4 regions of the Pseudomonas sp. D4-21 genome follow, and region 4 is predicted to be linked to each of the others. Evidence: predicted binding sites of a transcription regulator. Region 4 holds the regulator's gene; each other region holds the start of a gene.

Region 1 (7,726 bases), 2.0 Mb from region 4:
TTGGGATCGTGAAGACCTGCTGGAACTGCTGGGCAACCTGCTGGACAACGCGTGCAAATGGGCCGACGCCGAAGTGCGCCTGAGCGTGAGCGAGACGGTCGAGGGCTTCAGCATGGTGGTGGAAGACGATGGGCCGGGCATCCCCGCGGAGCGCCGCGACCAGGTATTCAGCCGAGGCACGCGGTTGGATGAGCAAACCGACGGCCACGGCCTGGGGCTGGGCATCGTGCGCGACATCGTCGACACCTGGGGCGGGACGCTGGCGCTGGGTGACAGCGAGTGGGGCGGCTTGAAGGTCGTGATCGACTTGCCCAAGCGCTGAAACACGCTAATGGTGCCGCTGAGCCCTGGGGGAGCGAGCTTGCTCGCGATAGCGTCAGTTCAGCCAAATGAATATCAACTGACCCACCGCCATCGCGAGCAAGCTCGCTCCCACACTGGATCGGCAGTGAATGCGAAACCCGCCGCATGACCCTTGCAGCTTGCCGCCGCTTCCTGCAAAGTCGCGACCTTTTTGTCCGGTGGCTTTCCATCGCTGTGCTTTGAGGTAACGATGATAAATGCAGTAATTGCGGCGGTTGGCGTCATGCTGGTGCTCAGCCTGTCCCGCGTGCATGTGGTGATCGCGCTGATCGTCGGCGCATTGGTGGGCGGCCTGACGGGCGGCCTGGGGATCGAGGCGACGCTCAAGGCGTTCAATGCAGGCCTGGGCGGCGGCGCTACGGTGGCGTTGTCCTACGCATTGCTGGGTGCTTTCGCCGTGGCGATCGCCAAGTCCGGCATGGCTCACGCCTTGGCCGACAAAGCCCTGGCCATGGTCGACCGCCAGGACGCCGCCGGCGGCACGGGCGTCAAGTGGGTGCTGATCGGCCTGCTGGGTACCGTCGCGGTCGCTTCACAGAATATCCTGCCGATCCACATCGCCTTCATCCCGCTGCTGGTGCCGCCACTTTTATATGTACTGACCAAGTTGCAGATGGACCGCCGGTTGATCGCCTGCGTCATGACCTTCGGCCTGATCACGCCCTATATGTTCCTGCCGGTGGGCTTCGGCAATATTTTCCTTAACGAGATCCTGTTGGCCAACGTCGCGAGAAGTGGCGTGGACGTCAGCGGCATCAACATCACCCACGCCATGGGCATCCCGGCGCTGGGCATGGTGTTTGGCCTGGCGCTGTCGTTTATCACCTATCGCAAGAAACGCGTCTATGACCTGAAGAAAATCGCTCGCGCCGAGCAGGTGGCGGTGCGCTATAACCCGCTCAGCCTGTGGGTGGCGGGGTTGGCGATCGCGGCGGCCTTTGCCATCCAGCTGCTGCTCGACTCGATGATCATCGGCGCCCTGGCCGGCTTCCTGATCTTTTCTGTCTCGGGTGTGGTGCGTTGGCGCGAGACCGATGACCTGTTCACCGAAGGCATGAAGATGATGGCGATGATCGGCTTCATAATGATCGCCGCGTCGGGGTTCGCCGAGGTGATGAAGGCCACCGGTGAAGTCCAGAGCCTGGTTGAAACCTCGGCGGCCTGGATCGGCCACAACAAGGGCGTCGGCGCATTGCTGATGTTGCTGGTGGGATTGTTGGTGACCATGGGCATCGGCTCGTCGTTCTCCACGGTGCCGATCCTGGCGACTATCTTTGTGCCGCTGTGCCTGCAACTGGGTTTCAGCCCGCTGGCGATCGTCTGCATCGTCGGCACCGCCGGCGCCTTGGGCGATGCCGGCTCGCCTGCCTCGGACTCGACGCTGGGCCCGACCTCCGGCCTGAACATCGACGGCCAGCATCACCACATCTGGGACACCGTGGTTCCGACCTTCATCCATTACAACCTGCCGTTGCTGGTGTTTGGTTGGGTGGCGGCGATGGTGTTGTAGGCCAAGACCGCGTTGCCTTCATCGCGAGCAGGCTCGCTCCCACAATGGATCGCATTTTCCTGTGGAAGCGAGCTTGCTCGCGATGGGGCCCTTGAATTCAGCGACCCTGCCAACTGACTGTTCACCTTGTCCTACAGTTTTGCCGTGGGCTGCCGTTAACCCAGCTAACCACACCATAAAACCTACAAGAGTGAACAGCATGCGCCTGAGCTTGAAGGCTAAAGTCCTGTCCCTGGCAATACTGCCGGTATTGCTGTCCGCCGTGATCATCAGCCTGACCACTGCGTTCATCTTGAAGGAACAGGCCAGCAAAGAAGTCCAGCAAACCCGCGAGCGCCTGCTCAGCGAGGCCAAGGCCACCCTACAGAATTATGTCGCGGTCGGGCTGACGGCCATCAAGCCGCTCTACGATGCCGCCGCGCCCGGCGATAACGAGGCGCGTGCCCAGGCGATCAAGTTGCTGTCCAATATCAGCTACGGCAAGGACGGCTATTTCTTCGGCTACGACTCCGAGACTATTCGTCTGTTCAAGGCCAACAGCCCTGATGGTGTGGGCAAGAGTTTCAAGGACAACCGCGATCCGAACGGTGTCTACGTCAACCGTGACCTGGTGAAAGTCGCCAAGGACGGCACGCATTACCTCGAATACAGCTCGCCGCTGCCGGGCAGCAAAGACCTGGTGCCGAAGCTCGGCTACACCGAATACTTGTCCAAGTGGGACCTGGCGGTGGGCAGCTCGGTGAATCTGGATGGCATCGAAGGTCAGGTGGCGTTGGTGGAAGCCAAGGTCCACGATCGGCTGCAAGGCGTGATCCTCAGCATCGTCGGGATTGCCGCCGTGGTGTTGCTGGTGATCGCGGTGGTGGGCCTGGTGCTCGCCAACACCATCCTGCGTCCGTTGCACCTGATGAAGGACAACCTCGACGACATCGCGGCGGGAGAAGGCGACCTGACCCGGCGCCTGGCGATTACCAGCCAGGATGAACTGGGCCAACTGGCCGGTTCGTTCAACCGTTTCGTCGACAAGATCCACGGCCTGGTGCGGCAGATCACCGACATGACCTCGCAGCTGACCGGGCTGGTGACGCAAGTCTCCGAGCAAGCCCAGCGTTCAGAGCAGGCCATGGAACGCCAGCGCCACGAAACCGACCAGGTCGCCACCGCGATCAACGAGATGTCCTCCGCCGCCCAGGAAGTCGCCCGCAGTGCCCAGGGCGCCGCCGTCGCGGCCCAGCAGACCGACGAAGAAGGCCAGTCGGCCAAGCGCGTGGTGGCCGGCAGTATCCAGCAGATCCATGCGTTGGTGAACGATATCCGCAGCAGCGGCGTGTCCTTGGACAGTCTGCAACAGGACGTGGCCTCGATCGTCAGTGTCCTGGGAGTGATTCGTTCGATCGCCGAGCAGACAAACCTGCTGGCCCTTAACGCCGCCATCGAGGCCGCGCGGGCCGGCGAAGCGGGACGCGGTTTCGCGGTGGTCGCCGATGAAGTCCGTGCCCTGGCCAGCCGGACCCAGCAAAGCACCCAGGAAATTCAAGGGATGATCGACCGGTTGCAGTCCGGCACCCATGCGGCGGTGGAAGCGATGCGCCGTTCCAGTGAGGCCGGCGACGGCACGTCGGAACGGGCCAATGAGGCCGGCGCTTCACTGGACACCATGGCGCAGCTGATCGGCACCATCAACTCGATGAACGCCCAGATCGCCAGTGCCGCCGAAGAACAGACCGCGGTAGCCGAAGAAATCAACCGCAGCGTTCACCAGATCGCCGTGGCCGTGGACAGCGTTGCCGACGAAACCCAACTCGGCGCCCAGACCTCCCGCAGCCTGGCCGACCTGGGCCAGCGCCTGGGCAAGCTGGTGGGGCAGTTCCGGATCTGATTCGGGCAGCAGGAGCTGCCGAAGGCTGCGATCTTTCGCTTTCGATCCAGATGTGCCGCCTGGCTTGCCAGGCCCTATCGGAAGCGGAGGATCGCAGCCTTCGGCAGTTTCTGTCGGTCATCCTGTGGGAGCGAGCAAGCGCGCTCCCACAGTTGTTCTTCGCCGCCTGCATTGCCGGATCAGTGCCTGGGCTATGGCTCGCGCACCCTGTATCAACACGCCGAACGGCACATCCACCGCAATGTCGGGTCGAAAAGCGGCGGGGTAGGCCACGTCCGGCCAGGCGGTATTGGTTTGTGTTCATGGCGCGCAGCAGACGCGACGGCACTCCGGCGAGTCCTGGCGGACTAATGTGTATCTGCCAAGGACATGGAAAGCAAATGAACCGCAAGAACCTCCAAAACAAATCGCAGATGTTGCTGCTGATCCTGGTCAGCATCGCCTTCGTCTGGATCCTGCTGCCGTTCTACGGAGCGGTGTTCTGGGCCGTCATCCTGGGCATCGTCTTCGCGCCGCTGCAGCGGCGGCTGCAATTGAAACTCAACTGGCCGCGCAACCTCACGACGCTGCTGACCCTGACCAGTTGCATGCTGATCGCTGTCTTGCCGGTCATCGTCATCAGCACCTTGCTGGTCCAGGAAGGCGCGGCACTCTACAAGAGCCTGGAAAGTGGCGAGCTGGACGTTGCCGATTACCTGGCCCGCTTCAAGGAAGCATTGCCCCCGTACTTCCAGCACCTGCTGGACCGTTTTGGCCTGGGCAACCTGAGCGGGTTGCGGGACAAGATCGTCAAGAGCGCGATGCAGGGCAGCGAATTCTTCGCCACCCAGGCGTTCAGTTTCGGCCAGGGGACGTTCCAATTCCTGGTGAGCTTTTTCGTGATGCTCTACCTGCTGTTCTTTTTCCTGCGCGACGGTCCGGAACTGGTGCGCAAGGTTCGCTTTGCCGTGCCATTGGCGGAGCACCAGAAGCGCCGCCTGCAGTTGAAATTCAACCGGGTGGTGCGGGCGACGGTGAAAGGCAACCTGTTGGTAGCGATTACCCAGGGCGCACTGGGCGGCTTGATCTTTTGGGTGCTTGGCATTCCGACAGTGCTGCCCTGGGCGGTGCTGATGGCGTTCCTGTCGCTGCTGCCAGCCGTGGGAGCGGGCATCGTCTGGGCGCCGGTGGCGGTGTATTTCCTGCTGTCGGGGGCGATCTGGCAGGGCGTCGTGCTGACCCTGTTCGGTGTATTCGTGATCGGCCTGGTGGATAACTTCCTGCGACCGATCCTGGTGGGCAAGGACACCAAGATGCCCGACTACATGGTCCTGGTCTCGACACTGGGCGGGCTGGCGGTGTTTGGCCTGAACGGCTTCGTCATCGGCCCGTTGATCGCGGCACTGTTCCTGTCGTGCTGGGCGTTGTTCGTCGAAAATACGCCTCGGGTGCAATTGCCTTAGGCGCGCAGCAGATAGGGACCGATGCGTTGCGACATGGCCTGGGCAGCGGGCAGTGAAGTCAGCGGACCGCTGATGGTCACGCCGTCCTGCACCAGATACCAGCAAGCCAGCAGGCCTCGTTCCCTGAGCGGGGCGGGGACGGCGCTGCCAATGACAGACATGATTTGAACCTTGGGCATGGGAAACCTCCATCAATCGATGGGGCTACCTTACGTCTCATGAAGGATGGGGAAAAATCAACGGCTTCAATAGTAGGAATCGATGCCGCTCAATCGACCACCAGGTCCAGCATGTGCACCACTTCCTGCTCGTTGAGCAGGCCCTTGCGGACCAGGCTCTCCGCGAGCAGGGAGAGGAACTTGGCGCTGCGGTGGCCTTCCAGGTGCTTGAGCTCGGTCAGTGCGTTGTACACCTTGCTCGAGGTGCACAGTCCCACGATGCGGTGAGGGTTTTGTGTTGGCATGGCTTCGTCCTTGTTGTTATGAAGCTGCAATGGCGGACCGGGACAGTTTGCGGCACGGCCATGACGCTCAGGTGACAGCTTGGGATTGGGAAAAACAAAGCAGGATTCAGACCATGATGCCGCATTGGCGCCAAATTATTGTTCTGGTAGCGACCTCAGACAGGCGCTCTACGGCTATCAGCGGGCTCTGACCGCCGAAAGGCGCCCATAAAAAAGCCCCTGAATCTTTCGATTCAAGGGCTTTGATTTTTGCTGTCTGGCTCCACGACCTGGACTCGAACCAGGGACCCAGTGATTAACAGTCACTTGCTCTACCAACTGAGCTATCGCGGAATGATGCGTATGTTACTGATTGGAAAAGAGAAGTCAAGCTTGGGTTGATGATTGGGCGGGATTTTCGTGGTTGAGGTGTTCAGGTAGCAAATGTTACTGCTCCACACATTACCGGCCGGACGCTGACCATTGTGGCGAGGGGATAAATGTCTGGCCACAGAGGACACCCAAAAAAAACGGGAAGCTCGATGGCTTCCCGCTTTTCATCCAGCGCCGGGGTGTCAGATCACCTGGACGATGGCCTTGGTTACCGCATCGATGTTGTTCTGGTTCAGCGCGGCCACGCAGATGCGGCCGGTGTCCAGGGCATAGATGCCGAACTCGTTGCGCAGGCGCGTCACTTGTTCAACGGTCAGGCCGGAGTAGGAGAACATCCCCCTCTGGCGTGCGACGAAGCTGAAGTCGTGGTGCGGCGCGGCCTTGGCCAGCATGTCCACCATCTGGTCGCGCATGCCGCGGATGCGCAGGCGCATCTCGGCCAGTTCTTCTTCCCACTGGGCCCGCAACTCAGGGCTGTTGAGCACGGCGGCGACGATGCTGGCGCCGTGGGTTGGCGGGTTGGAGTAGTTGGTGCGGATCACGCGCTTGACCTGGGACAGGACGCGGGCACTTTCTTCCTTCGACTCGCTGACGATCGACAAGGCGCCGACGCGCTCGCCATACAGCGAGAACGACTTGGAGAACGAACTGGAGGCGAAGAAGGTCAGGCCCGACTCGGCGAACAGGCGCACCGCCGCGGCGTCTTCATCAATACCCTTGCCAAAGCCCTGGTAGGCCATGTCCAGGAACGGCACGTGGTTCTTGGCCTTGACCACGGCCAGCACGTTTTTCCAGTCCTCGGGGCTCAGGTCCACGCCGGTCGGGTTGTGGCAGCAGGCGTGCAGCACAACGATCGAGCGGTCGGGCAGGGCGTTGAGGTCTTCCAGCAGGCCGCTGCGGTTCACGTCGTGGGTGGCGGCGTCGTAGTAGCGATAGTTCTGTACTGGGAAACCGGCGGTTTCGAACAGGGCGCGGTGGTTTTCCCAGCTTGGGTCGCTAATGGCCACGACCGCGTCTGGCAGCAGTTGCTTGAGGAAGTCGGCGCCGATCTTCAGTGCGCCAGTGCCGCCCACGGCCTGGGTGGTGATGACGCGGCCCGAAGCGATCAGCGGGGAGTCCTTGCCGAACAGCAGGGTCTGGACCGCCTGGTCATAGGCGGCGATGCCGTCGATCGGCAGGTAGCCACGGGACACGTGCTGAGCCACGCGAATTGTCTCGGCTTCAACCACGGCGCGCAGCAATGGAATGCGCCCTTCCTCGTTGCAGTAAACACCTACGCCCAGGTTGACCTTGTTGGTACGGGTGTCGGCGTTGAAAGCTTCGTTGAGGCCCAGGATGGGGTCGCGTGGTGCCAATTCGACAGCGGAAAACAGGCTCATTAGTGCGCGGCTCTGAATGGAGAGTGAGGGGACGTGTCGCGCTCCAGCCGGATGCACTAGAGCGGTGCACAAACGGGGAGCTAGTATAGAGGCCATCACCGGGCAGGGCGACAGGCTAATCGGTCTTTACCGTAAGTATTTTCGTTTTTTTTCGACCGTTAGTCCCTTCGCCGCGTCAAAGTCTGCAAGGCGTGTAGGACGCTCGTCTTGAAAGCGAAGGCATTCACCTCCACATTGTGTGAATTCCAGCTTTTTCATCGGCCGACGTCAGTCAATTCGGTCTTCCTCGTTCCCGTCGGCTGGCCGACAGGAGTGAAC
Region 2 (7,726 bases), 910 kb from region 4:
TCTTGCCGCCGCACAGGCCTTCGGGGCCGGCTTCGGTGTAGCGGAACGTCTGACCAGCCACGGCGATGCGGTCGATCCAGGCCTTGAGCTGGGTCGGAATGCTGAAGTTGTACATCGGAGCAGCGATCACGACGGCGTCTGCCGCAAGGAATTCGGCCATGGTCGATGCGCTGAGGTCGGCTTCGTGCTTGAGGGCAGCATCGCGCAGCTCAGCGCTGGTGCCGGCGGCGACCAGCGTCTGGGCGGAAAAGTGGCTGATGGCATCGGTCGCCAGGTCGCGGTAAGTGACGGTGATGCCCGGCTCGGCGGCTGTCCAAGCCTGGACCAGTTCACGGCTCAATTGGCGCGAAGCGGAGTTGTCGCCGAGGATGCTCGAATCGATGTGCAACAGTTTCATGTGAGTGCTCTCCAAGTGAGGATCGCGACCAGGCGATCAATTGAGAACAATCCTATCGATGAAACCAATAGCCGATAAGATACCAACAATGCGATAGTTTGTTCCACTGACAGGACAATCGAGCTGGCCATGCAGGACCTCAACGATCTTTATTACTTCGCCAAGGTGGTCGAGGCCGGCGGCTTCGCGGCGGCCGGGCGCTTGCTCGGCATACCGAAGTCGCGGCTGTCACGGCGTATAGCCGAGCTGGAAGAGCGTCTCAATGCTCGCCTGTTGCAACGTACGACTCGCCAACTGAAGCTGACCGCCGTGGGCGAACGCTACCTTCGCCACTGCCAGGCGATGTTGCTGGAAGCGGAGATGGCCGACGAGGCCGTGGCGAGCATGTCCAGCGAGCCCCGTGGACGGCTGCGGGTGTCGAGCCCGGTGGGATTGGCGCACCAGTTTTTGCCATCGATCATCGAAACTTTCCTGGCGAAATACCCGCAGGTCCAACTGGAGATGATTCTGCTCAATCGGCGGGTGGACCTGGTCAGCGAAGGCATCGACGTGGCGCTGCGGGTGAGAGACCTGGGTGACGAGGACCCACTGTTGATGACCCGCCGCTTGCGCCAGGCCCGGTTGATCATGGTCGCCAGCCCCGCCTTTACCGAGGGGCGGCGAATCGAAACTCCGGAGGATCTACGGCAACTGCCGGTGCTGGGGGCGTTGGAAGCAGATCGACAGGTTCACCTGCGCCTGCTTGACCGCCGTGGCCAAAGCACCGAACTGGCCTTGGAAGCGCGCCTGGGCATCGATGATTTCATCGTGCGCCGCGCCTGCGCCCTCGCCGGCCTGGGCTTTACCCTGCTGCCGAGCATGTATTGCGAAGAGGAATTGCGCGACGGCAGGTTGGTGGAGTTGTTGCCTGGCTGGTCATCCCCCGATGGCTGGCTCTTGGCGGTTTATCCTCACCGGCGCGGTATGCTGCCGGCGGTGCGCGCCTGGATCGATCATTTGGTGGCGGCGTTTGAACAATGTGGAGAGAAAACGCTATGAGCTTGAGCGAAGAGGATGTCGCACGGTTTTGCCTGGGCCTGCCTGGGGTCAGGGAAGACTACAAGTGGGGCGGCGTGCGGGTATTTTCCATCGCTGGAAACAAGATGTTCGCCTTGCAGGGCCTGCGCAGTGATTCGTTGGCGTTCAAGGTCGACAAGGACCTGTTTCTAGGCCACTGCGACCGGCCCGGCATTCACCCCGCGCCTTATCTGGCCCGGGCGCAGTGGATCATCATGAACGTGCCCTACCCGCTGGGCGATGACGAATTGCGGGGGCTTCTGCAACGCTCCCATCAACTGGTGGTCAGCAAATTGCCGAAGCGGACGCAGGTTGGGTTGTTGCTGTAGCGTCCTAGAACAACGCCAGCAGATGCCCACCCAGGAACAACTGATCCACCCAGAACCCCTGGTGCAATAACACGACGAACCAGAACACCACCTGAAACGAAACCTTGCGGGTCTTGTGGCGAAACACCTGTTGAGCCAGCAACGCACCGGGCCAGCCACCGGCCAGCTCGACGGCGTGCAACACATTTTCCGGCGTGCGCCAGGCGTCCGAACGCGCCTTGCGCTTATCGCTCCAGTAGAGCAAAAACGCCACGACACTGACGAGGCCGTAAGCTGTCATCGGCACCCAGGACTCGCCTTGCAGCCCCAGCAGAAGCGACCCAGCGAGCGGCAAGGCGCACAGCAGCGCGAACACGCCCAGCTTGAGCCGCAGGTTCTGCACGGCCCCGCTGGTGTGACGCGCGCCGCGCCGGCCTGAATCGTTCATGGCTTGGCCGCTGTCCAGTCCACCCAGCCAAACTGCCAGGTCGCCAGGATCAACAGGCCGAACGCAATCCGATACCAGGCGAAGACTGCATAGCTGTGGCTGGCGATGAAGCGCAGCAGGCCCTTGACCGCGATCATGGCGAAGATGAACGCGGTGATGAAGCCGATGGCAAACACGGGGAAATCCGCCGGAACGAACAATTCGCGGTATTTATAGCCGGAGTAAACCGCCGCGCCGACCATGGTCGGCATTGCCAGGAAAAAAGAGAATTCCGTGGCGGTCTTGCGCGACAGGCCGAACAGCAGCCCGCCGATGATGGTTGCCCCGGAGCGGGAGGTGCCGGGAATCATCGCGATGCACTGGGCCAGACCGACTTTCAGGGCGTCCTTCCATGTCATGTCATCGACGGTTTCGGCGTGCACCGTGTGCTGGCGCTTCTCGGCCCACAGCATCACCAACCCACCCACTACCAGCGCCGTCGCAACGGTAATGGCGTTGAACAGGTAATGATGGATCCAGTCGGCGAGCAGCACGCCCAATATCACCGCGGGAAAGAAGGCAATCAGTAGGTTGGCGGTGAATCGACGGGCGCCGGGCTGGGTCGGCAGGCCCAACACCACATCAAAAATCTTGCGCCGAAACTCCCAGACCACCGCCAGGATCGCGCCGAGCTGGATGATGATGTTGAACGCCATCGAACGTTCGCCACCAAACCCGAGCAAATCCGCAACAACGATCTGGTGCCCCGTGCTGGAAATCGGCAGAAACTCCGTCAGGCCCTCTACCACGCCAAGAATCAATGCCGAAAAGGCAGTCCACAAATCCATTCATCCCCCAAAAAAAAGCCTGTCTATCCAGGCCTTTCTATATTCAAACATTACGCGGCGAGCGCAGCGGGCTGCACGATAACCGCGACCTTGCAAAAAAAACCAATGAAAAAAGCAGAACCGGCTCAGGTTTTGCGCTGCGGGGCCGAAATCCTATCAGACAAGCCCTGATAACGCTGCCGCGTCATGACCCAGGTCCATCACGCGTACCTGCCGAGCGTTAAAGTGCCGGCCGTCGTTAAATGACAAGAATAAGAACCGGAGTGACAGCGTATGAATAGCTTGCGCAGTGTATCGATCAGCCGACGCTTGTGGCTCATCCTGGTCGTGGCCATCGTGATGTTGTTCACGCTGGGCGCGTTTATGCTCAAGCAGATCCACACGGACCTGTATCAGGCCAAGGTGCAGAAGACCCAACACGTGGTCCAGACCGCCAGCGGTGTGTTGAGCTACTACCATGGCCTGGAAACCGCCGGCACGCTGACGCGCGATGCGGCGCAGAAGCAGGCCCTCAGCGCCGTCCGCGGGCTGCGCTATGACCAGAACGACTACTTCTGGATCAACGACCTGACGCCGGTCATGGTCATGCACCCCACCAATCCCAAACTCGAAGGCCAGAACCTCTCGGCGATCCGCGACCCCAACGGGTTTGCGCTGTTCAACGAGATGGTCACCATCGCCAAGGCCAAGGGCGCCGGGATGGTCGACTACCTCTGGCCCAAGCCGGGCGCCGACGCGCCGGTCGGCAAGACGTCATACGTCAAACTGTTCGAACCGTGGGGCTGGATCATTGGCTCCGGTGTGTATGTGGATGACGTCCAGGCAGAATTCCAGTCCCAGGTGATCAAGGCCGCGTTGATCGGTTTGGCGATTACCTTGGTCATGGGCCTGCTGCTGACGCTGATCGTGCGCAGCATCGTCCGTCCGCTTCAGGACACCGTCAACGCCATGGCCAACATCGCCAGCGGTGAAAGCGACCTGACCCGCACCCTCGACACCCACGGTCAGGACGAAGTCACCCAGTTGGCGCGACACTTCAACGCCTTTACCGCAAAACTGCGGCAAGTCGTGGGCCAGTTGCAGAGCTCTGCCAGCGCGCTGGGGCAATCATCCAGCGAACTGGGCAACGACGCCGCGCAGGCGCAGCAGCGCAGCCAGCAGCAATCCCAACAGATGGAACTGGTGGCGACCGCCATCAACGAAGTGACCTATGGCGTGCAGGACGTCGCCAAGAACGCTGAACATGCCGCCAGCGAAATGCGCGACGCCGAATCCCAGGCCCAGCAAGGCCAGGTCAACATCGACGGCAGCCTGCAACAGATCGACCGGCTTTCGCAGACCATCGACCAGGCCGTGGAAGTGATCCGCACCCTGGCGAGTGAAAGCACCCAGATCGGCAGCGTGCTGGAGGTGATTCGCTCCATCGCCGAACAAACCAACCTGCTGGCGCTCAACGCCGCGATCGAAGCCGCCCGCGCCGGCGAACAAGGCCGCGGCTTTGCCGTGGTGGCCGACGAAGTGCGTCTGCTGGCCCAGCGCACGCAGAAATCCACGGCGGAAATCCAGGCCATGATCGAACGCCTGCAAAACCACTCCGAAGCCGCGGTGAAAGTCATCAGCGACAGCAGCCGGGCCTCGCAGTTGACCATCGAACAAGCGGGCCTGGCCGGTGCCAGCCTCAACGCCATCGGCCAAGCCTTGCGCAACCTCAACAGCCTGAACGCTTCCATCGCCAGCGCCACTCTTCAACAGGCCCATGTGGTGGAAGACATCAACCAGAACGTCACCCAGGCCGCCGGCCTCTCCCACAGCACCGCCGTGGCCGCCGAGCAGTCGAGCCTGGCGAGCGCGCGCCTGAAAGACTTGAGCGAACAGCTGAACGGGTTGCTCAAGCAGTTCCGGGTCTGAGATGCATCCTGCTCGCGATGCGCTAGCACATCCAACATGGATGCCAGCTGACCCGGCGCCATCGCGAGCAAGCTCGCTCCCACAGGGTTGCGAGATGATCTGGAGTGCGGATTTACACCGTAATCCCTTGTGAGCTTGCTCGCGATAGCGCCAAGGCTTTCAGCGCTGAAGTTGGAGCTCTGCGCCCCATAGCGTTTACAATCCCCGCCCTCTCCGACTTCCCCAAGGAATCGCCATGTCCGGGCTTGAACTGTTTGCCGCAGCCCTCGGCGTGATCGCTGTCTGGTTGACCGTCAAGCAGAACCCCTGGTGCTGGCCGATCGGCCTGGTCATGGTGCTGCTGTACAGCTGGATTTTCTTCGAAGTGAAGCTTTATTCCGACATGTTGTTGCAGGTGGTCTACGCGGTTCTGCAGCTGTATGGCTGGTGGCAGTGGACCCGCGCCGGGCGCGATCACGAGGGACGCCAGGTCACTCGCCTGGGCGCGCCGTCGGTGTGGCTCGGCCTTGCCATCGGTGCGGCGGGTAGCTTGATGTTGGGCGGTGCGATGGCCCATTGGACCGACGCCGCGCAACCCTGGCTCGACGCGGCGCTCACCGGGTTCAGCTTGGTTGCCCAGTGGTGGATGGCACAGAAACGCGTGCAGTGCTGGCCGTTGTGGATTGTCCTCGACGTGACTTTCGTGGGTTTGTTCATCTACAAGGATCTGTACCTGACCGCCGCCCTTTACGCCCTGTTTACCCTGCTGGCGGTGCAAGGCTGGCGGGAATGGCGTGCCGACCCGGCGCTGCGCACATGAAGGTGGTGGTGCTGACCGGTCCGGAATCCAGCGGCAAGAGCTGGTTGGCGGCCCAGTTGCAGACTTATTTCGGCGGCGTGCGGGTGGATGAATACGTGCGCCACTTCATGGAACAGACCCAACGCGAGACGTCCCTGGACGACATTACCGCTATCGCCACGGGGCAACTGGCCTGGGAAGATGCGGCCCGGGCGCGACAACCGGCCTTGTTGATCCTCGACACGCACCTGTTGAGCAATATCCTCTGGAGCCAGACGCTGTTCGGCGACTGCCCGGCCTGGCTCGAACCGGCCCTGCTGGCACGCCATTACGACTTACACCTGCTCCTCAGCCCCGAACAGGTCGAATGGATCGGCGACGGTTTGCGCTGTCAGCCTGCCCTCGCCGAACGGGTGATTTTTTTTGATGCCATTGAAGACTGGCTGGTTCGCCACCGGCAACCCTTCCTGAAAATCGAAGGTGACTGGGCGCAGCGCCGCGAGCAAGTTCTGGCTGCCGTCTCCCGGTTGCTCCAAGCGTGATGTTTCATCCCTGATACATCCCGCTCTCGCCAAACGCGGATCCACCGCCGCCTCAAGGGTTTGGCAGCCTGACTGTCAAGTCACTGATACACCTTCTTCCAACCCCGGTTCTGGGGCCAAACAGTGGCCTGTGGCCGGTAGCCCGTCGGCAGGCATGTTTCATCGATGAAACAGATTGCCTGACGCTCGCCTGGTCATTCCCGCAACTTACTGAAAACCCGCGCTTTTCGAAATCCGGCACAACACCTGCTCCGCTCCTTCGCAACGCTGACTAGGGCCAGCGCCAAGTGCAGAAGGAACGAAGTCATGGGGACTATCAACACAAGCTTGACCTGTCTGTTGCTGTTCGGCTGCGCCACCGCGGCAACGCTCAGCCTGCCGGCACAAGCCGAGGGCAACGGCGTCATCGTACTCGACCGTGACGTGCAGCCCGTCCATATCGGTCGCAACGGCGGCAAAGACCCCTACCCGACCACCGTCAACGCCAACCCTTCCGATCGGATCAACCAGGCAACCGCGAGCACTGAGCTCAGCGACGGCGAATTCGCCGGCATTGCCAGCGGCTCGACGATCCGCAACACGGTCAATCCGAATACCGGCGTGCAAGGCCTCAACGTGGTGACCAATCCCAACGGCATGCCGGGCATGAGCGCTGGACACGGTGGCGGTAGCGGCGGCGCCATTTCCGGCACCATCAACCGCTCGCTGAGTTCCGGCCTGGCCCCATTGGGCCGCTTGGCGGGAGGCCAGTGAGATGAATTCGACTTGGCTCCTGATCGCGCTGCTCGGCTCATCCGCCGTGCTCGCCGATCCAGGCGTGGCGGTGAGCCATGCCGATCTGCAGAACTCCGGCAGTCGCTATACCGGCAACCTCAATGTCAACCAGGCGGCCGGGGACCGGACCCAACAGACCAACACCCGGGCCATTGCCATTGGCACCGACGCCCAGGCGACCACCGTCGTGCGGCAACGCCTCGACACGCCGGCCAGTGCATCGATGAACGCAAGCGCGCGCATTGGTGGCAGCTCATTCACCAACGGCAACGGCGTGCTGGGCGTCAACCAGTCCGCCGGCGCCAACAACCAGATGGCCAATGTCATGCGGGTGAGCATCAGTGCCCGCCCGCAAAGCATGGACGACAGCGCCCTGTCTCAACAGAACGTGGCGCTGGTACCGAACTCCGGAGCAACTGACACCCCAACCGGCAGCCGCCAGGTCGCAACGAGCGACCAGGCTTTCACCGGCAGCCGAGGGGTTATCCAGGTGCATCAGAGTGCCGGGGTGGGGAACCGCATGGCTAACACCCTGAGCATCCGGGTCGCTGACTGACCCGGCGCAGCGCATAAGAAAGTACCGACACTTAACCAACGACACGCAAGGAGAAACACCATGAAACCCACAATGGCGCTCAAACCATTGGTTTTCGCTCTCGCCGCTGTCATGGCAATGGCTGCACAGGCT
Region 3 (7,726 bases), 1.6 Mb from region 4:
GACTACAAAGGAGGGCGAGAACTTAAGGGCCGCCACTCCAACGCGTTAGGCGAACCGGAGAGGGAGCGCCGACCAATAAATGGGTAACTAGGATCGGAGCCTGGCAACGCTCCGACGGGCTCAAGTCATGCGGCAACTGCTCAAAGAGCATTGAGGTCCTGCTGCTCGCCTCGACGAGATTGTAGAAGCGGTCATCAGTGAATAGGGCACCGTTGAAGACTGAGTTTCCCCTAGGCAGTGTTATTCTCACACCGAGGCGAACCAGCATCCTCGCTATGCCAGCACTGGCATCGGTGATTGCTTATGATCAGCAGTCGGTGATCAGACCCAGCTCTTCCGTAGTGGTCCTTGCCAAGGTTGGGAAGGGGCTGGTCAGCTACTTTGGCAGTTCAACTGCATCTTGGCCCCGACGCCGATCTGCCGGCCATCTTCGTGCACAACAAGCACGTCGAGCCTGGCCTCTGGGTAGCAGGGCCAGCCGGCTAGCTCGTTGAATACCTGGATGAACAGCGCGCAGAGGTCAGCTTCCTTTTCGATTGTTGTCGATAGGCATGACCGTCCTGGTCTCTATAGCGGAAGACTTTAGATGGATAGCTTGACTTCATTACATTGGGGGCGCCAATAAATAGTCGGCAAATTTATAGCGAAGGTTCTAGCGGCTCACCAGAAATATGAGCATGCCTGCGCTGATTTGCGCAGGATGATCAATCTGAAAATAAACTAAGGGCGCGAGTGGGTGAGGCCGTGACACGTCAAAGCCGCACTAGGAATGGTTCCTGCTTTTTAACGAATATCCAGCGCGCCCCGAGAGCCAAAACGATGTGTCTGGCTGACGTGCAAGGGAGGGATTTTCGTACTGGCGAGAAACCGGGTGAATTTTCGGCGTATTCGGCCGATATCAGACTTAAGGGATATCGTTTCTAGATGGCGGTTGGCTCCGCCTGGGACAAATAATATGAAAACTATCGACGACTTTAGGATTGAGGCTCACGAACTGCTATTGGAGCTTGAGGCCGCCACAACTGGCCTAATGATGCTTGTTTCTTCCAAATGCATTTCGGGACCTGCGTGGGATGCAGCTACTGAACGACAGCATGATGCTCATGACCGCTGGAACGCGTTCGTAAACAAAACAACAGAATTTGCTCCAGACTAGCCGACTCTGTCAAGCTGACCTCGGCCGAATGATGAGTGTTTGGAGCGGTCGCGATGGTGGGGCTTTTAGCCTCGATAGAGGTATTGCATGTAATGGTGAAGATTGCCGGTATTTGATGTAGCTCAAGGAGAGGGCCATGTCTCATAATCTGGATTTGCCCGTCGCACACACCTACAGGGGCCACCAGTTGTTCCTGAAATTCGACTGGAAGCGCCCCAACGACGCGGCACCGACAGCTGCGCATATCTTGGTGAACTGTGATGTGCCAGGATTGGCAAGCACCGTAGGAGAACTCAAAGGACCCTGGTCCAGCTACCTCGACGCCCTTACCGAAGCAATCGGAGTCGGAGAGCAGTGGGTCGACAGTCAGCTTCCCTGAATGAGCGTTCCCTGCTGTTACGTTGCCTTGTCGGTTTAAATTGCTTGGCTTTCCTAGTCAGCGGTGGGGTTGAGGGCGGCGTCAATCTAGCCCGGTGTGTGAGGCTGAGGGTGGCTCGTTAGCAAATTGCGACGTTTTTCAGCATTTCCTTAGTGTCGTTCTCCCACTCATCCACCACTGTGAGGCATTGCTGTAGAGCCAGGCTCTCGGCGGACACGCAGTCGAGATCGTCAGCCTTCAAGAAGATCTGGCGTTCGTGCTCGAGAATGGTTTCGAGCTCGGCCGGCGAACATGACTTGGCCTGCGCTTCGCCACCCTAAGTACCGATGTCCCAACGTTTCACGCTTCTCCTCTCGACTAGGCGGAACTGATGACCGTCCTCCAGGGTGAGCAAAAGTTCTTCAATTACGCCGGTGGTGGTCGCAGAGCTGTAAATCAGCTTCACAGTCCCGCCTAGGCGAAAGACGTTCCCATCGTAAAGGTGCAGGCGGCGGCCCTCGGTTCTTTCCGAAAACGTTGGCTGTCGAATCGTGCCCAGATCGGGGGAGTCGTCTCGCGCTACAATGTAGTAGTGGGGCGCGCTGTGATATAGGACCGTTGTCCATTGCAGCTCTTCCACGGCGAGCCAGTAGCCGAGTTTGCTAGTTCGTCCATCTCGAATTGTTCAATGCGATCAACCAGCCGTTCTCCGGCCAATCTGGCACTTGCCGCAAGCAGGCAGGACCGGTACGCCTCCGGGTCCGCATCCCAGGTCTTGGTTGTCGAGCGTTTCGCGCCACTGCTGAATCCTCAGCGCCTTGGCCTGTTCAAAATTCATGATGGGATCGACTTCTTAATGCTGTTTGGATATACAGCTATAGAGGCGGGGTAAGTCTGGCGAGGGGAGGGGACGAGTCGCGCTATTCAGTCCAGGGGGAATCAGGATTGCTAGAGACATCTTCATGAACTCCTCGTTCTTGTCGATCACGTCCGGGGTGCCGCGGACGTGATCAGCGACCCAGCAGGAGGCCTAGCAGCTCGATCCTATTGGACAGCTCGTTGATTGCAGCCTAGTGCGCGGGCTGGTTTTCGTTGATTATGTGAGCATTGAATCGTAGCAGTCCCGAACGGCGGAGAATGCAAAGCCTCGAAGGTTCGCGACTCCGGGGCTTCTATTATCGCCTCCATCCCTTAATAGATAGCGAACGTACTTTTAGAATACCAATGTTTAACCTTGTTCACTATGCAAAAATCAAGGTTTCTTCCTGCAGGTCACCAATAAGGTGAGATGAATTTACGCAGGGTGAAGGGTTTGGATTGGCAGCAGCGAGCGACTCGATACTCATAAACGGTTTCTCTAAAAAACCGCATATTAACGAGATCATTTGCTATTGCCTGCTGAAGATCCAAACTCCCGAGGCAAACGCTGGCGCTACGGCACCGCACTGGAATTTGCCTAAATACGGAATCGAGTAACTAGTCCATTAAGCTGGACGGCCAGCGATGACAATTCTTGACTGGCTGCGCTAGTTTGATCAGCACCGGCAGAGGTTTGTAACGAGAGGTCACGAATATTCACTAGATTGCGATCCACCTCCCGAGCGACCTGGGCTTGCTCTTCCGAAGCGCTTGCAATCATTAAGTTTCGCTCACTGATTTGACTGATAGAATGGGTAATTGCGTCTAGCGCGTCACCAGCCGATCGTGCAACTTCAAGTGTAATGGTTAAACGCGCATTGCTCGATTGCATCGCTTGAACCGCTTTGTCAGTACCTTTATGCACACCACTGATCACCTGCTCGATTTCTTCGGTTGATTTCTGAGTGCGGTGGGCCAGTGCCCGAACCTCATCAGCGACGACGGCGAATCCACGCCCAGCATCGCCTGCCCTTGCAGCTTCAATTGCTGCGTTCAGCGCAAGTAGGTTCGTTTGGTCAGCAATCGAACGGATCACATCAAGCACAGAGCTGATTTTTATCACTTGCCCCGCAAGCTGCTCGATTTGCGTTGCCGTAGTTGTAACATCTCCAGCCAAAAGATTGATCGACTCCACGGTAGTCATAACTTGCTGACGACCATGCTGAGCGGTAGCGTTAGAAGCGCCGGACGCTTCGGATGTAGATACAGCATTACGAGCTACTTCGTCTACCGCGGCAGTCATTTCATTCACAGCGGTAGCGGCTTGCTCGATTTCGTAATTCTGCTGATGTAATCCGCGAGTCGAGACTTCGGTGACTGAATTGAGTTCCTTCGCCGCTGAGGCCAACTGGTTTGATGCGTCCGAAATGCTGCGGATGGTAATGCGCAGACGGCCTTGCATGGTCTTGAGTGCAGTTAACAGACGTGCCGGCTCATCGCTGCCAACGACAGAGAATTCTTTAGATAAGTCACCTGAGGCCACAGTTTCCGCAACAGTGATCGCTTGCTTAAGTGGTCCCGTAATGCTGCGCGTAAATACGAAAGCCAAGACCACCGTGGCGACAGCCGCTATGACAATAAATATGATGACCCAGTTGAAGGAGGCTTCGTACGTCTCGGCTGAGCGGGCTGCGGCTTTACCAGCCTCTTCCGCATTGATCCCTTGGAGTTTATCGAGCGTCCGAGTCATATCATCTGCGTGACCAGACATCGGGCCACCTACTGCTTGTATGGCCAGCTCACGTTGCCCCTGATTAATCAGAGAAAGAATATTTCTCTGCTCAATAAAGTACAGTCGTTGGAAGGTCAAAAATTGGTCATAGCCTTCCTTTTCTTCAATTGTAGTAACATTTTTTAGATACGCTGCGTTTAATTTGTCTACGTTGGCAGTCAAGGAGTTGAGCTCCTCCAGCGTCTGGGTCAATTTTTCTCCATTGACGAGGAGGGCTCGCATAGTCAGAGCGCGTATGCGCATGATGTCGGTATTAAGATCGCCTAGCGTTACGATGCTTGGAAGCCAGTTCTGGTCAATTTCTGCGGAACCTTTACGCATGTCCTTCATCTGGCTTAATGAGAATAACCCGAGCGCAAGGACAATAATGCCGATAATACCGAAACCAATGGCTGATCTGATGGATATGCTTATATTACGGGTCAACATACGAAGCCTGCCATTAGTGGCGCCGCGGGATCGCAGCGTTAATGCTCGATTTATCGGTTGGTCCGTAGCTGTCTTGAGGAGTGAACGCGTTTCAATTTTGTTGCAAAGAATTTCAGCGTTTTCCTGTCCGAATCAACTGCATATAGAGCAATAAGATCCGCCCACTGCTACCTCAACGTGCGGTGCGAACTCAAGTAGGCTGCGTGGTTGTGCACGTCGCGGATGAAGCTGATGTCGACGTGAGCCAGCGGGCGCTCGATCCAGTCTCGGTTGTATCCGCGTCCGGTCATTTCTGTCGAGAACAGGGGTCGCAAGCCGTGCGGCGACTGCCAACCGATCAATCCATACGCCTCCGAGACGTTGTTTGCTAGCATGTGCCGATTGGTATTGTGGGGTCGCTGCGGTTCGTGAAGAAGTAGCCCAGGTGTCTGGCGAGTGGCGGCCATCCGCAGGTTTAAGATGCTTTTGATGACCGATACATGAGCAGAGACTCTGCGCTGAACTTTTATCGCTTGGCGCGTATGAAACTCCGCGAAGAATATTTATTGAATTCAATGCTCCGTTGATACATTTTTCAGTCACATATGCTGCAAAGCGATGTGCAACGGCTACACATCGCTCCGGCTCCGGCTCCGGCTCCAGACCAGGATCCAGATGCAACGATTACGCCTATTCGAATAGCAGGATGCTGGTGACTAGGTAGGGGACGGTAGCCCGCCAACTACAATTGAAACCCCACGATTGGCGCGAGGATTTAAGGATAAATACTTAGCTCTGAAAATGGCAACCTTTTTTCTGGGTGCCTGTGACCGGTACCAAAACAGCTAATGCTAGTTATACACGCAGCGAATTGCGGGAAACTAACAGTGACGGCAGTCTACGCAATTGGCGTTATCCGGCGGCAGATAACAAATTTCGGGCGAGTCTGGCTATCAACCAAGTGCCCAGCACCGGCAAGATTGTGATCGGTTAGATTCACAATAAGGACAGCAACAGTCCGATGGTGAAACTGGAGTTTCAATATAAAAAAATCAACTTCTACCGGAAGCATAGTCGCGAAGGTGCGCATGCGTCCCGATGACAAAACGGGTCAGGTCGTTACAATTTCGACTGGAGTTCAGCTCAACCGCAACTTTTCTTACCAGCTTCATCTCAGCCCAAAAGGAGCGCTGAGCATTAGTGCTGCCGGATACCATTGGAAAACCACCATCGATTCGAGTTGGAAAACCAAGCCACTGTATTTCAAAGCAGGTGCATATGTGCAAGATAATACTGGGTACGACACCGAAGGCGGAAGAGTGACGTCCAGGATGCTGGAGGTCCACCACAAAATCTAGTCACAAGGAAGGTACGGTGGTGAGGGCCCTGATGAAACGCGCTGCTTTCGCACTCACTTTGGCTGGCAATATTTCGTCGTAGATTACATCGGAAGAGTAACCTCTCACAGAGTCAGGTGGTTAGCAGGCGACCGCTGCTCGATCCGCGTCTTGAAGAGTGGTGGTCGTCGTCTTCGGGATTCGAGAGATGAGGCCGCTCGGGCTACCGGCTATAGAATGCAACGGGCGAAACATCAGCGAGTTGCTAACGGAAGGTCTTGACCTCTGCTTCGGGACATCCTGACGCTACGCCTCTCGCGGGCCTGAGCGCATGCCCAAGGGTGGACGTGTGATAGGCCGTCGTGACCTCCGATGGTTTGGAGGGCAACTGGGGCGTTAGGCCGATATTTGCTGCACCTCCTACCTTCAAGGTCAGCTCCAGCACAGCGGCTTCAAGGCAAGCTGATATTCGTACAACTGCTCTCAGAAATTGGGTATTCGGTGAGCATCGTTTCGACTCCAATCGTTGAATCTTAGGCGTCGCAGCGGGAAGGGCGGAGCCGGTGGCCGGGTGGGGCGTATGCGTCCGGCCAACACACCTTTCTAACTCGGCGCAAATGCGATCCATCTGATGTAAGCAGACGCCACTTTTAGCGGTTCAAGCCGGTATTCCATACCGTTAAGACGCCGTTCCGATTCAGAATCGTTCATAGTCCAGGCCAGTCAACAGTGTGCCCAACCCGGCGCCTCGATTGCCGGCGTTGCACTGAGCCGTAGCCCCAAGGCAAACCTCGTCCGGAGATGGATTCAGCTGCCGATGCCGATAGGTACAGCGCCGTAACCTGCGTTTATTCCGTTGCGCATATTGCTGACTGGAACAAACTCGCAAGCACCATCGTCGAATATTTGCGTGACCTGGCTATTCTATTGTCCTGTCGGATGTCGGCGATGGTCTTAAAAAAGAGGCATCAGACGCTCGGCCAGCCAAATCATATCGGCGTGCGCTGGACTTCTTATGCCGAATTGTCGGCTCGACTGAAGGCGATTGAAATAGTATGGATCGATCTCCAGCAGATCGCTGGGCAACCATCCAGGCATGCAAGGCACCCATCACGGGTACCGCTTTTTCTTGCCGTATTCGACGGCGTATGTCTGGCTCCAGATCCTTGATTTCCCCCTCGATCTCGTACAGCGCCTGCATGTAACGCAAGGCTTGTTCAGCCAGCGTGCTCTTGTGGGTCGCATGCAGTTCGAAGAACTTGCGCCGCGCATGGGCCATGCAGCCAATTTCAGTCATGCCGAGTTCGAAGCTGGCCTTGTAACCGCCGAAATCATCGCAGACCAGCTTGCCCTTCCAGTCTTGCAGAAAGTTACGCGCATGTTCGCCGGCCCGGCTGAGGCTGAAGTCGTAAACGACAGCCGAGGTTTCGCAAAATGGGCTGGTGGCGTAAGCCCAAACGTAGGAACGATGGGTTTTCTTGGTGCCCGGCATGAGCATTTGCACCGGCGTTTCATCAACGTGAACGACCGGCTGTTCAAGCACCACTTCACGCAGCGCATCAACCAGTGGCTGCAACTGCACGCAACAGGCGCCAACCCATTGGGCAAGGGTCGAACGCGGGATAACCAGGCCGGCGCGGCCAAACATGGCTTCCTGGCGATACAGCGGCAGATGGTCAGCAAACTTCGCAATCATGACGTGGGCCAACAAGCCCGCAGTCGGGATGCCCTTGTCGATCACCTGCGCCGGCACCGGTGCTTGGCTCAGTGTTTCGCAACTGTCGCAGACCCACTTACGACGGATATGGCGCTCTACG
Region 4 (7,726 bases):
CAAGACCACCACTCTGGCCAAGCTCGCGGCCCGTTATGTACTCAAGTACGGCGCCCAGAGTATCGCCCTGGTGAGCATGGACAGTTTCCGCATCGGTGCCCAGGAGCAACTCAAGACCTTGGGCCGGATCCTCAATGTGTCGGTGACCCATGTGGATCCGGGCCAATCCCTGGCCCAGGCGCTGGAACCGCTGATGCGCAAGCGCGTCGTACTGATCGACACCGCCGGCCTGCAAGCCAGCGATCCGGCCCTGCGCATGCAGCTGGAAAGCCTGGCCGGGCGTGGCATCAAGTCAAAAAATTATCTCGTGTTGGCAACCACCAGCCAGAAACAGGTTCTAACCGCCGCATACCACAGTTACAAACGCTGCGGGCTGGCCGGCTGCATCCTGACTAAGCTGGACGAAACGGCAAGCCTGGGCGAGGTGTTGAGCCTGGCGATCGGTCATGAACTACCGGTGGCCTACCTGACCGACGGGCCGCGGATCCCGGATGATTTGCATCTGCCGCGCCGTCATCAACTGGTCAGTCGTGCCGTGAGTGTGCAAATGCAGGAAGAACCCAGCGAAGAAGCCATGGCTGACATGTTCGCTGATATCTACCACAGCCCGACCAAGCAGGTTGGCTGAGGTATTCATGAATATTTTTTGTACCTACATCGATGGTCTGCCATGCATTGTTCCGTATGTGAACGCGCAGCCAGTAATGTGGCCTCCGTCTAAGTAAGACAAGGTAAAGAACGAACATGGGCAGCATGCATCCCGTACAGGTGATCGCGGTGACCGGCGGCAAAGGTGGCGTCGGGAAGACTAACGTGTCAGTGAACTTGTCCCTGGCTCTGGCAGAGCTTGGCCGACGGGTCATGCTGCTGGACGCCGACCTGGGCCTGGCGAACGTCGACGTGCTGCTGGGGCTCACACCCAAGCGCACGCTGGCGGACGTGATCGAAGGGCGCTGTGAATTGCGCGACGTGCTGTTGCAAGGCCCCGGCGGGATTCGCATCGTGCCGGCCGCCTCCGGCACCCAGAGCATGGTTCACCTGACCCCGGCGCAGCACGCCGGCCTGATCCAGGCCTTCAGCGACATCGGTGACAACCTCGATGTGCTGGTGATTGACACGGCTGCCGGTATTGGTGACTCGGTGGTCAGTTTCGTGCGCGCCGCCCAGGAAGTGTTGCTGGTGGTCTGCGACGAACCGACGTCGATCACCGACGCCTACGCGCTGATCAAACTGCTTAACCGCGACTATGGCATGAACCGCTTTCGCGTCCTGGCCAACATGGCCCAAAGCCCACAGGAAGGACGCAACCTGTTCGCCAAGTTGACCAAGGTCACGGATCGCTTCCTGGACGTCGCCCTGCAATACGTCGGCGCAGTGCCTTACGACGAAAGCGTACGCAAGGCTGTCCAGAAGCAACGTGCCGTTTATGAAGCTTTTCCTCGTTCCAAATGCGCCCTGGCGTTCAAGGCGATCGCCCAGAAGGTCGACACCTGGCCGCTGCCGGCCAACCCACGTGGGCATCTGGAATTTTTCGTCGAGCGTCTCGTGCAACAAACAGCAGGGCCCGTGTTATGACAGCCAGCGGTTACAACCATCTCTACAAAAAATCGGCACGGGACGCCCAGTACGAATTGATCGAGCGTTACGCGCCACTGGTCAAGCGCATCGCCTACCACTTGCTGGCGCGTTTGCCGGCCAGTGTCCAGGTCGAGGACTTGATCCAGGCGGGCATGATCGGCCTGCTCGAAGTGTCGAATAAATACGACGCGAGCAAGGGCGCCAGTTTCGAGACATACGCCGGTATCCGTATCCGCGGGGCGATGCTCGATGAGGTCCGCAAGGGCGACTGGGCGCCGCGTTCGGTGCATCGCAACACCCGCATGGTCAGCGACGCGATTCGTGCGATTGAAGCGAAAACCGGGCGAGACGCTAAAGATCACGAAGTTGCGGCCGAACTCCAGTTGAGTCTCGATGATTATTACGGGATTTTGAACGATACCTTGGGCAGTCGCCTGTTCAGTTTCGACGACCTGTTGCAGGACGGCGAACACGAAGGGCTGCACGAGGACGGCGCGAGTGCTCACATGGAGCCGTCGCGCGACCTGGAAGATGAACGTTTCCAGAGCGCCCTGGCGGATGCGATTGCCAATTTGCCGGAGCGTGAGCGACTGGTCTTGGCGCTGTACTACGACGAAGAGCTGAACCTCAAGGAAATCGGTGAGGTCCTGGGGGTCAGCGAATCGCGGGTCAGCCAGTTACATAGCCAGTGCGCGGCCCGCTTGCGGGGGCGTTTGGGGGAGTGGCGAGCGCGCTGACGAGCAGTGTGGGGACGCTGCGAGCGGGGCTGGCATGGCGTATGCCGGGCCAGTCTCCATCCGTTGTGCTCCATACCGTTGTCGAGTGTTGTGCCGGATTGATTGAAATGGCGCGTCCAGGTGCTGGGCGCGTTTAAGACTGCTTGGAGGTCGAATTGGACAAGAACATGAAAATCCTCATCGTTGATGACTTCTCAACGATGCGGCGGATCATAAAAAACCTGTTGCGTGACCTCGGGTTCACCAACACGGTCGAGGCCGACGATGGCACAACCGCCATTCCGGTCCTCAACAGCGGGAGCATCGACTTTCTGGTGACTGACTGGAACATGCCTGGCATGACCGGTATCGACTTGCTGCGCCACGTGCGCGCCGACGAAAAACTCAAGCACCTCCCGGTGCTGATGGTCACTGCCGAAGCCAAGCGCGAGCAGATCATCGAAGCGGCCCAGGCCGGTGTGAACGGCTATGTGGTCAAACCCTTCACGGCCCAGGCGTTGAAAGAGAAGATCGAAAAAATCTTCGAACGCATCGGTTAACGGCGCCACGGGGGAGCTATGGACAACGAATCTTCAATGGGCGATTTCGAATCGACCCTGAAAAAACATGCCCGCGAACTGGTAGACAGCCTTGAAAAGGGCCGCTTCGGCGATGCGGTTCAAATGATTCATGAGCTCAACCAGACCCGTGATCGCGGTCTGTACCAGGAAGTCGGCAAGCTCACCCGTGAACTGCACAGCGCGATCGTCAATTTCCAGATCGATCCGAACATGCCGCAGGCCGAGGAAGTCTCGCAGATCACCGACGCCACCGAGCGCCTGGGTTATGTGGTCAAGCTGACCGAAGCCGCAGCGAACCGCACCATGGACCTGGTGGAAAGCGCAACGCCCCTGGTCAACGGCCTGAGCGAGGAAGCCCAGGCGTTGAGCACCGATTGGGGACGGTTCATGCGTCGCGAAGTGGGCGCCGAGGAGTTCCGGGAGCTGGCCCGTCGGGTTGACGGTTTCCTGGCGCGCAGCAGCGCCGAGAATCGCGCCGTGGCCAGCAACCTCAACGACATTCTGCTGGCCCAGGACTACCAGGACCTGACCGGCCAGGTGATCAAGCGTGTGACCCAACTGGTCACCGAAGTGGAAAGCAATTTGCTCAAACTGGTGTTGATGGCAAGCCAGGTCGACCGCTTTGCCGGCATCGAACACGACCGTGAAGCGATGCTCGCTGAAAAAGATCCACAAAAACATCTCTCTCAGGGTGAAGGTCCGCAGATTCATGCCGATAAAAGAGAAGACGTTGTGTCCGGTCAGGACGATGTGGACGATTTGCTGTCCAGCCTTGGATTCTAAGTTTTAGCCCTATTTTAGGAGCAGCCATTAATGAGCTTCGGCGCCGATGAAGAGATCCTTCAGGATTTCCTGGTTGAGGCCGGCGAGATTCTAGAGCAACTATCCGAACAGCTGGTCGAGCTGGAAAGCCGACCTGATGATGCGGATCTGCTCAATGCAATTTTTCGCGGTTTCCACACTGTAAAAGGAGGCGCCGGCTTCCTCCAGCTTAATGAGCTGGTGGAGTGCTGCCACATTGCCGAGAACGTGTTCGACATCCTGCGCAAGGGTGAGCGTCGCGTCGACTCGGAACTGATGGACGTGGTGCTCGAGGCCCTGGATGCGGTCAACAGCATGTTCAGCGAAGTGCGCGAGCGCTCGCCGATCACCCCGGCCACCCCCGAGCTGCTCGCCGCGCTGTCGCGCCTGGCCGAGCCGCAGTCGGCTGACGAGGCCATGCCCGTTGCCGAGCCTGTGGTCGAAGAACCGGTTGCGCAAGAATCGGGCGACATCACCGATCATGAATTCGAATCGCTGCTGGACTCGCTGAACGCCGTCAAGGCCGAAGCCGAGGCTCCGGCCGCGCCCGCTGCGCCAGCCGCCGATGCCGCTGCCAGCGATGAAATTACCGACGATGAGTTCGAATCGCTGCTCGACCAACTGCACGGCAAGGGCCAGTTCGCCCCCGATGCGGTCGTAGCGCCGGCGGCCCCGGCTGCGCCAAAGGCAGCGGGGGATGACTCCGACATTACCGACGACGAATTCGAAGCCTTGCTCGACCAGTTGCATGGCAAGGGCAACTTTGCCGTCGACGCGTTGGATTCGGCCATCGCTTCGGCGCCGACCCCGGCCAAACCAGTGGCAGCGGCAGCCGGAAGCGACTTGATCAGCGACCACGAATTCGAATCGCTGCTCGACGAGCTGCATGGCAAGGGCAAGTTCAGCGAAGTCGGCACGGCCGCCGCCGCGCCTGCCGCTGCCGCCACGGCTGCACCCGCCGCCAAGGCCGCGCCGAAGCCGGCCGCCAAGGCGCCGGAACCGAAAGCCGAAACCCCGAAGCCTGCCGCCGCAGTGGCGCCAGCCCCGGCTCGCGCGCCTTCCGCCGCGCCCGCCGAAAAACCGGCGAGCGAAGCCGAGACCACCGTTCGCGTCGACACCGCGCGGCTGGATGAGATCATGAACATGGTCGGCGAACTGGTGCTGGTGCGTAACCGGCTGGTGCGCCTGGGCCTCAACAGCCAGGACGAAGCCATGTCCAAGGCCGTGTCGAACCTCGACGTGGTCACGGCTGACCTGCAAACCGCGGTCATGAAGACCCGGATGCAGCCGATCAAGAAAGTTTTCGGGCGCTTCCCGCGCCTGGTTCGCGACCTGGCTCGCCAGCTCAAGAAAGAAATCAACCTGGAACTGGTGGGTGAAGAGACCGACCTCGACAAGAACCTTGTCGAGGCCCTGGCCGACCCGCTGGTCCACTTGGTGCGCAACGCGGTCGACCACGGCATCGAGTCGCCGGAAGAGCGCGAAGCGTCAGGCAAGGTCCGCAGCGGCAAGGTGATCCTGGCCGCCGAGCAGGAAGGCGACCATATCCTGCTGTCGATCTCCGACGACGGCAAGGGCATGGACCCGAACGTGCTCCGTTCCATTGCCGTGAAACGCGGTGTGATGGACAAGGACGCGGCCGATCGCCTGAGCGACACCGAGTGCTACAACCTGATCTTCGCCCCGGGCTTCTCGACCAAGACCGAGATTTCCGATGTGTCGGGTCGTGGCGTGGGCATGGACGTGGTGAAAACCAAGATTTCCCAGCTCAACGGTTCGATCAACATTTACTCGACCAAGGGCCAGGGCTCGAAGATCGTCATCAAGGTCCCGTTGACCTTGGCGATCATGCCGACCCTGATGGTGATGCTGGGCAACCAGGCGTTCGCCTTCCCGCTGGTCAACGTCAACGAGATTTTCCACCTCGACCTGTCGCGCACCAACGTCGTCGATGGCCAGGAAGTGGTCATCGTACGGGACAAGGCACTGCCGCTGTTCTACCTCAAGCGCTGGCTGGTCAGCTCTGCCGCTCATGTGGAGCAGGGCGAAGGCCATGTGGTGATCCTTTCGGTGGGCACCCAGCGGATCGGCTTCGTCGTCGACCAGTTGGTGGGCCAGGAAGAAGTGGTCATCAAGCCGTTGGGCAAGATGCTCCAGGGCACCCCGGGCATGTCCGGCGCCACCATCACCGGCGACGGCCGCATCGCGTTGATCCTCGATGTGCCTAGCATGCTCAAGCGCTACGCCGCTCGGCGTATTTGATTCTGGAGGGGCGCGGCCCGACGCCGCGCCTTGTCTAACGGAGTGTTTATGGTAGTTAAAGTCCTGGTGGTGGACGATTCGGGGTTTTTCCGCCGCCGCGTCTCGGAAATTCTTTCAGCGGACACGAGCATTCAGGTCGTCGGTACGGCGACCAATGGCAAAGAGGCGATCGATCAGGCCCTGGCGCTCAAGCCGGACGTGATCACCATGGACTACGAGATGCCGATGATGGACGGCATCACGGCAGTGCGGCATATCATGCAACGCTGTCCGACCCCGGTTTTGATGTTCTCGTCCCTGACCCATGAAGGCGCCCGAGTCACCCTCGATGCGCTGGATGCCGGGGCGGTGGACTTCCTGCCAAAGAACTTTGAAGACATCTCGCGCAACCCGGACAAGGTCCGCCAGTTGCTATGTGAGAAGGTCCACAGTATTTCCCGCAGTAACCGCCGCGTCAGTGCCTACAGCGCACCGGCGTCAGTGCCGGCTGCTGCGCCAGCACCAACGCCTGCGCCTTCTGCGTCGAGCAGCTTCAGTTCGGCGCCGGTTCGCAGTGCTCCTGCGCCGGCGCCCGCTCGCCCGGCGCCCGCCAGCCCGTCGTCGCCAGCGCCCAAGCGCAAGGCCTACAAACTGGTCGCCATCGGCACGTCCACGGGCGGCCCGGTTGCGCTGCAACGGGTCTTGACCCAGCTGCCAGCGAACTTCCCGGCCCCGATCGTGTTGATCCAGCACATGCCCGCCGCGTTCACCAAGGCGTTCGCTGAACGTTTGGACAAACTGTGCCGCATCAGCGTCAAGGAAGCCGAGGATGGCGACATCCTCCGTCCAGGCCTGGCGCTGCTGGCACCGGGTGGCAAGCAGATGATGATCGACGGCCGTGGCGCGGTGAAAATCCTGCCGGGCGATGAGCGCTTGAACTACAAGCCTTGCGTAGACATCACCTTCGGTTCCGCGGCGAAATCCTACGGCGACAAAGTTCTGGCGGTGGTGCTCACCGGCATGGGTGCCGATGGCCGCGAGGGTGCGCGCCTGCTCAAGCAGGGCGGCAGTGCGATCTGGGCCCAGGACGAGGCCAGTTGCGTGATCTACGGCATGCCCATGGCGATCGTCAAGGCCGACCTGGCTGACGCGGTCTACAGCCTGGACGACATGGGTAAACATCTGATCGAGGCGTGCCTGTAATGGATGTGCTCAGTCTGATCGGCATCATCATGGCGTTCGTCGCCATCATTGGTGGCAATTACCTGGAAGGCGGTCATCTCGGTGCGCTGGCCAACGGCCCGGCCGCGTTGATCGTGATCGGTGGCACTGTAGGCGCTGCGCTGTTGCAGTCGCCGATGAGCGCCTTCAAGCGCGCCATGCAGGTCCTGGTGTGGATTCTGTTTCCACCTCGGGTCGACCTGGCCGGCGGCATCGACCGCGTAGTCAACTGGAGCCTGACCGCCCGCAAGGAAGGCCTGCTTGGGCTGGAAGGGGTGGCCGATGCCGAACCCGACAGCTACTCGCGCAAGGGCCTTCAATTGCTCGTGGACGGCGCCGAACCCGAAGCGATTCGCAGCATCCTGGAGGTGGATTTCTACACCCAGGAAAGCCGCGACATCGAAGCGGCCAAGGTGTTCGAGAGCATGGGAGGCTACGCGCCGACCATCGGTATCATCGGTGCTGTCATGGGTTTGATCCATGTGATGGGCAACCTGGCCGATCCGTCGCAACTGGGCAGCGGCATTGCCGTGGCATTCGTTGCCACCATCTACGGCGTGGCGAGCGCCAACCTGGTGCTGCTGCCGA

The links. The regulator FliA, encoded in region 4, starts transcription of late flagellar genes. The targets are predictions, from matches to a motif close to CTAAAGTTTNNNNNNNNNNNGCCGNTAA.
Region 1: J3Q04_RS08545 (methyl-accepting chemotaxis protein) is a predicted target of FliA. The motif match lies at 2,005-2,032, and genes of this name have one in related genera.
Region 2: J3Q04_RS13540 (methyl-accepting chemotaxis protein) is a predicted target of FliA. The motif match lies at 3,161-3,188, and genes of this name have one in related genera.
Region 3: J3Q04_RS10845 (methyl-accepting chemotaxis protein) is a predicted target of FliA. The motif match lies at 4,644-4,671, and genes of this name have one in related genera.

The regions. Positions count from the first base shown of each region.
Region 1 covers NZ_CP071664.1:1,916,154-1,923,879, forward strand. Annotated here, with positions in the region: gene J3Q04_RS08535 (ATP-binding protein) at 1-322, shown strand, start outside; gene J3Q04_RS08540 (Na+/H+ antiporter family protein) at 557-1,873, shown strand; gene J3Q04_RS08545 (methyl-accepting chemotaxis protein) at 2,073-3,752, shown strand; gene J3Q04_RS08550 (AI-2E family transporter) at 4,133-5,194, shown strand; gene J3Q04_RS08555 (hypothetical protein) at 5,191-5,373, opposite strand; gene J3Q04_RS08560 (hypothetical protein) at 5,463-5,657, opposite strand; tRNA gene J3Q04_RS08565 (tRNA-Asn) at 5,915-5,990, opposite strand; gene J3Q04_RS08570 (amino acid aminotransferase) at 6,212-7,408, opposite strand.
Region 2 covers NZ_CP071664.1:3,037,283-3,045,008, forward strand. Annotated here, with positions in the region: gene J3Q04_RS13515 (FMN-dependent NADH-azoreductase) at 1-397, opposite strand, end outside; gene J3Q04_RS13520 (LysR substrate-binding domain-containing protein) at 527-1,435, shown strand; gene J3Q04_RS13525 (MmcQ/YjbR family DNA-binding protein) at 1,432-1,782, shown strand; gene J3Q04_RS13530 (DUF1294 domain-containing protein) at 1,787-2,209, opposite strand; gene J3Q04_RS13535 (undecaprenyl-diphosphate phosphatase) at 2,206-3,036, opposite strand; gene J3Q04_RS13540 (methyl-accepting chemotaxis protein) at 3,310-4,944, shown strand; gene pnuC (nicotinamide riboside transporter PnuC) at 5,180-5,743, shown strand; gene J3Q04_RS13550 (AAA family ATPase) at 5,740-6,264, shown strand; gene J3Q04_RS13555 (hypothetical protein) at 6,571-7,017, shown strand; gene J3Q04_RS13560 (adhesin) at 7,019-7,594, shown strand; gene J3Q04_RS13565 (heme utilization protein) at 7,655-7,726, shown strand, end outside.
Region 3 covers NZ_CP071664.1:2,368,764-2,376,489, forward strand. Annotated here, with positions in the region: gene J3Q04_RS10840 (hypothetical protein) at 1,293-1,535, shown strand; gene J3Q04_RS10845 (methyl-accepting chemotaxis protein) at 2,971-4,593, opposite strand; partial or broken gene J3Q04_RS10850 (polysaccharide lyase family 7 protein) at 5,320-5,930, shown strand; partial or broken gene tnpC (IS66 family transposase) at 6,985-7,726, opposite strand, start outside.
Region 4 covers NZ_CP071664.1:3,946,304-3,954,029, reverse strand. Annotated here, with positions in the region: gene flhF (flagellar biosynthesis protein FlhF) at 1-628, shown strand, start outside; gene fleN (flagellar synthesis regulator FleN) at 745-1,575, shown strand; gene fliA (RNA polymerase sigma factor FliA) at 1,572-2,315, shown strand; gene J3Q04_RS17585 (chemotaxis response regulator CheY) at 2,483-2,854, shown strand; gene J3Q04_RS17580 (protein phosphatase CheZ) at 2,873-3,658, shown strand; gene J3Q04_RS17575 (chemotaxis protein CheA) at 3,689-5,938, shown strand; gene J3Q04_RS17570 (protein-glutamate methylesterase/protein-glutamine glutaminase) at 5,987-7,120, shown strand; gene J3Q04_RS17565 (flagellar motor protein) at 7,120-7,726, shown strand, end outside.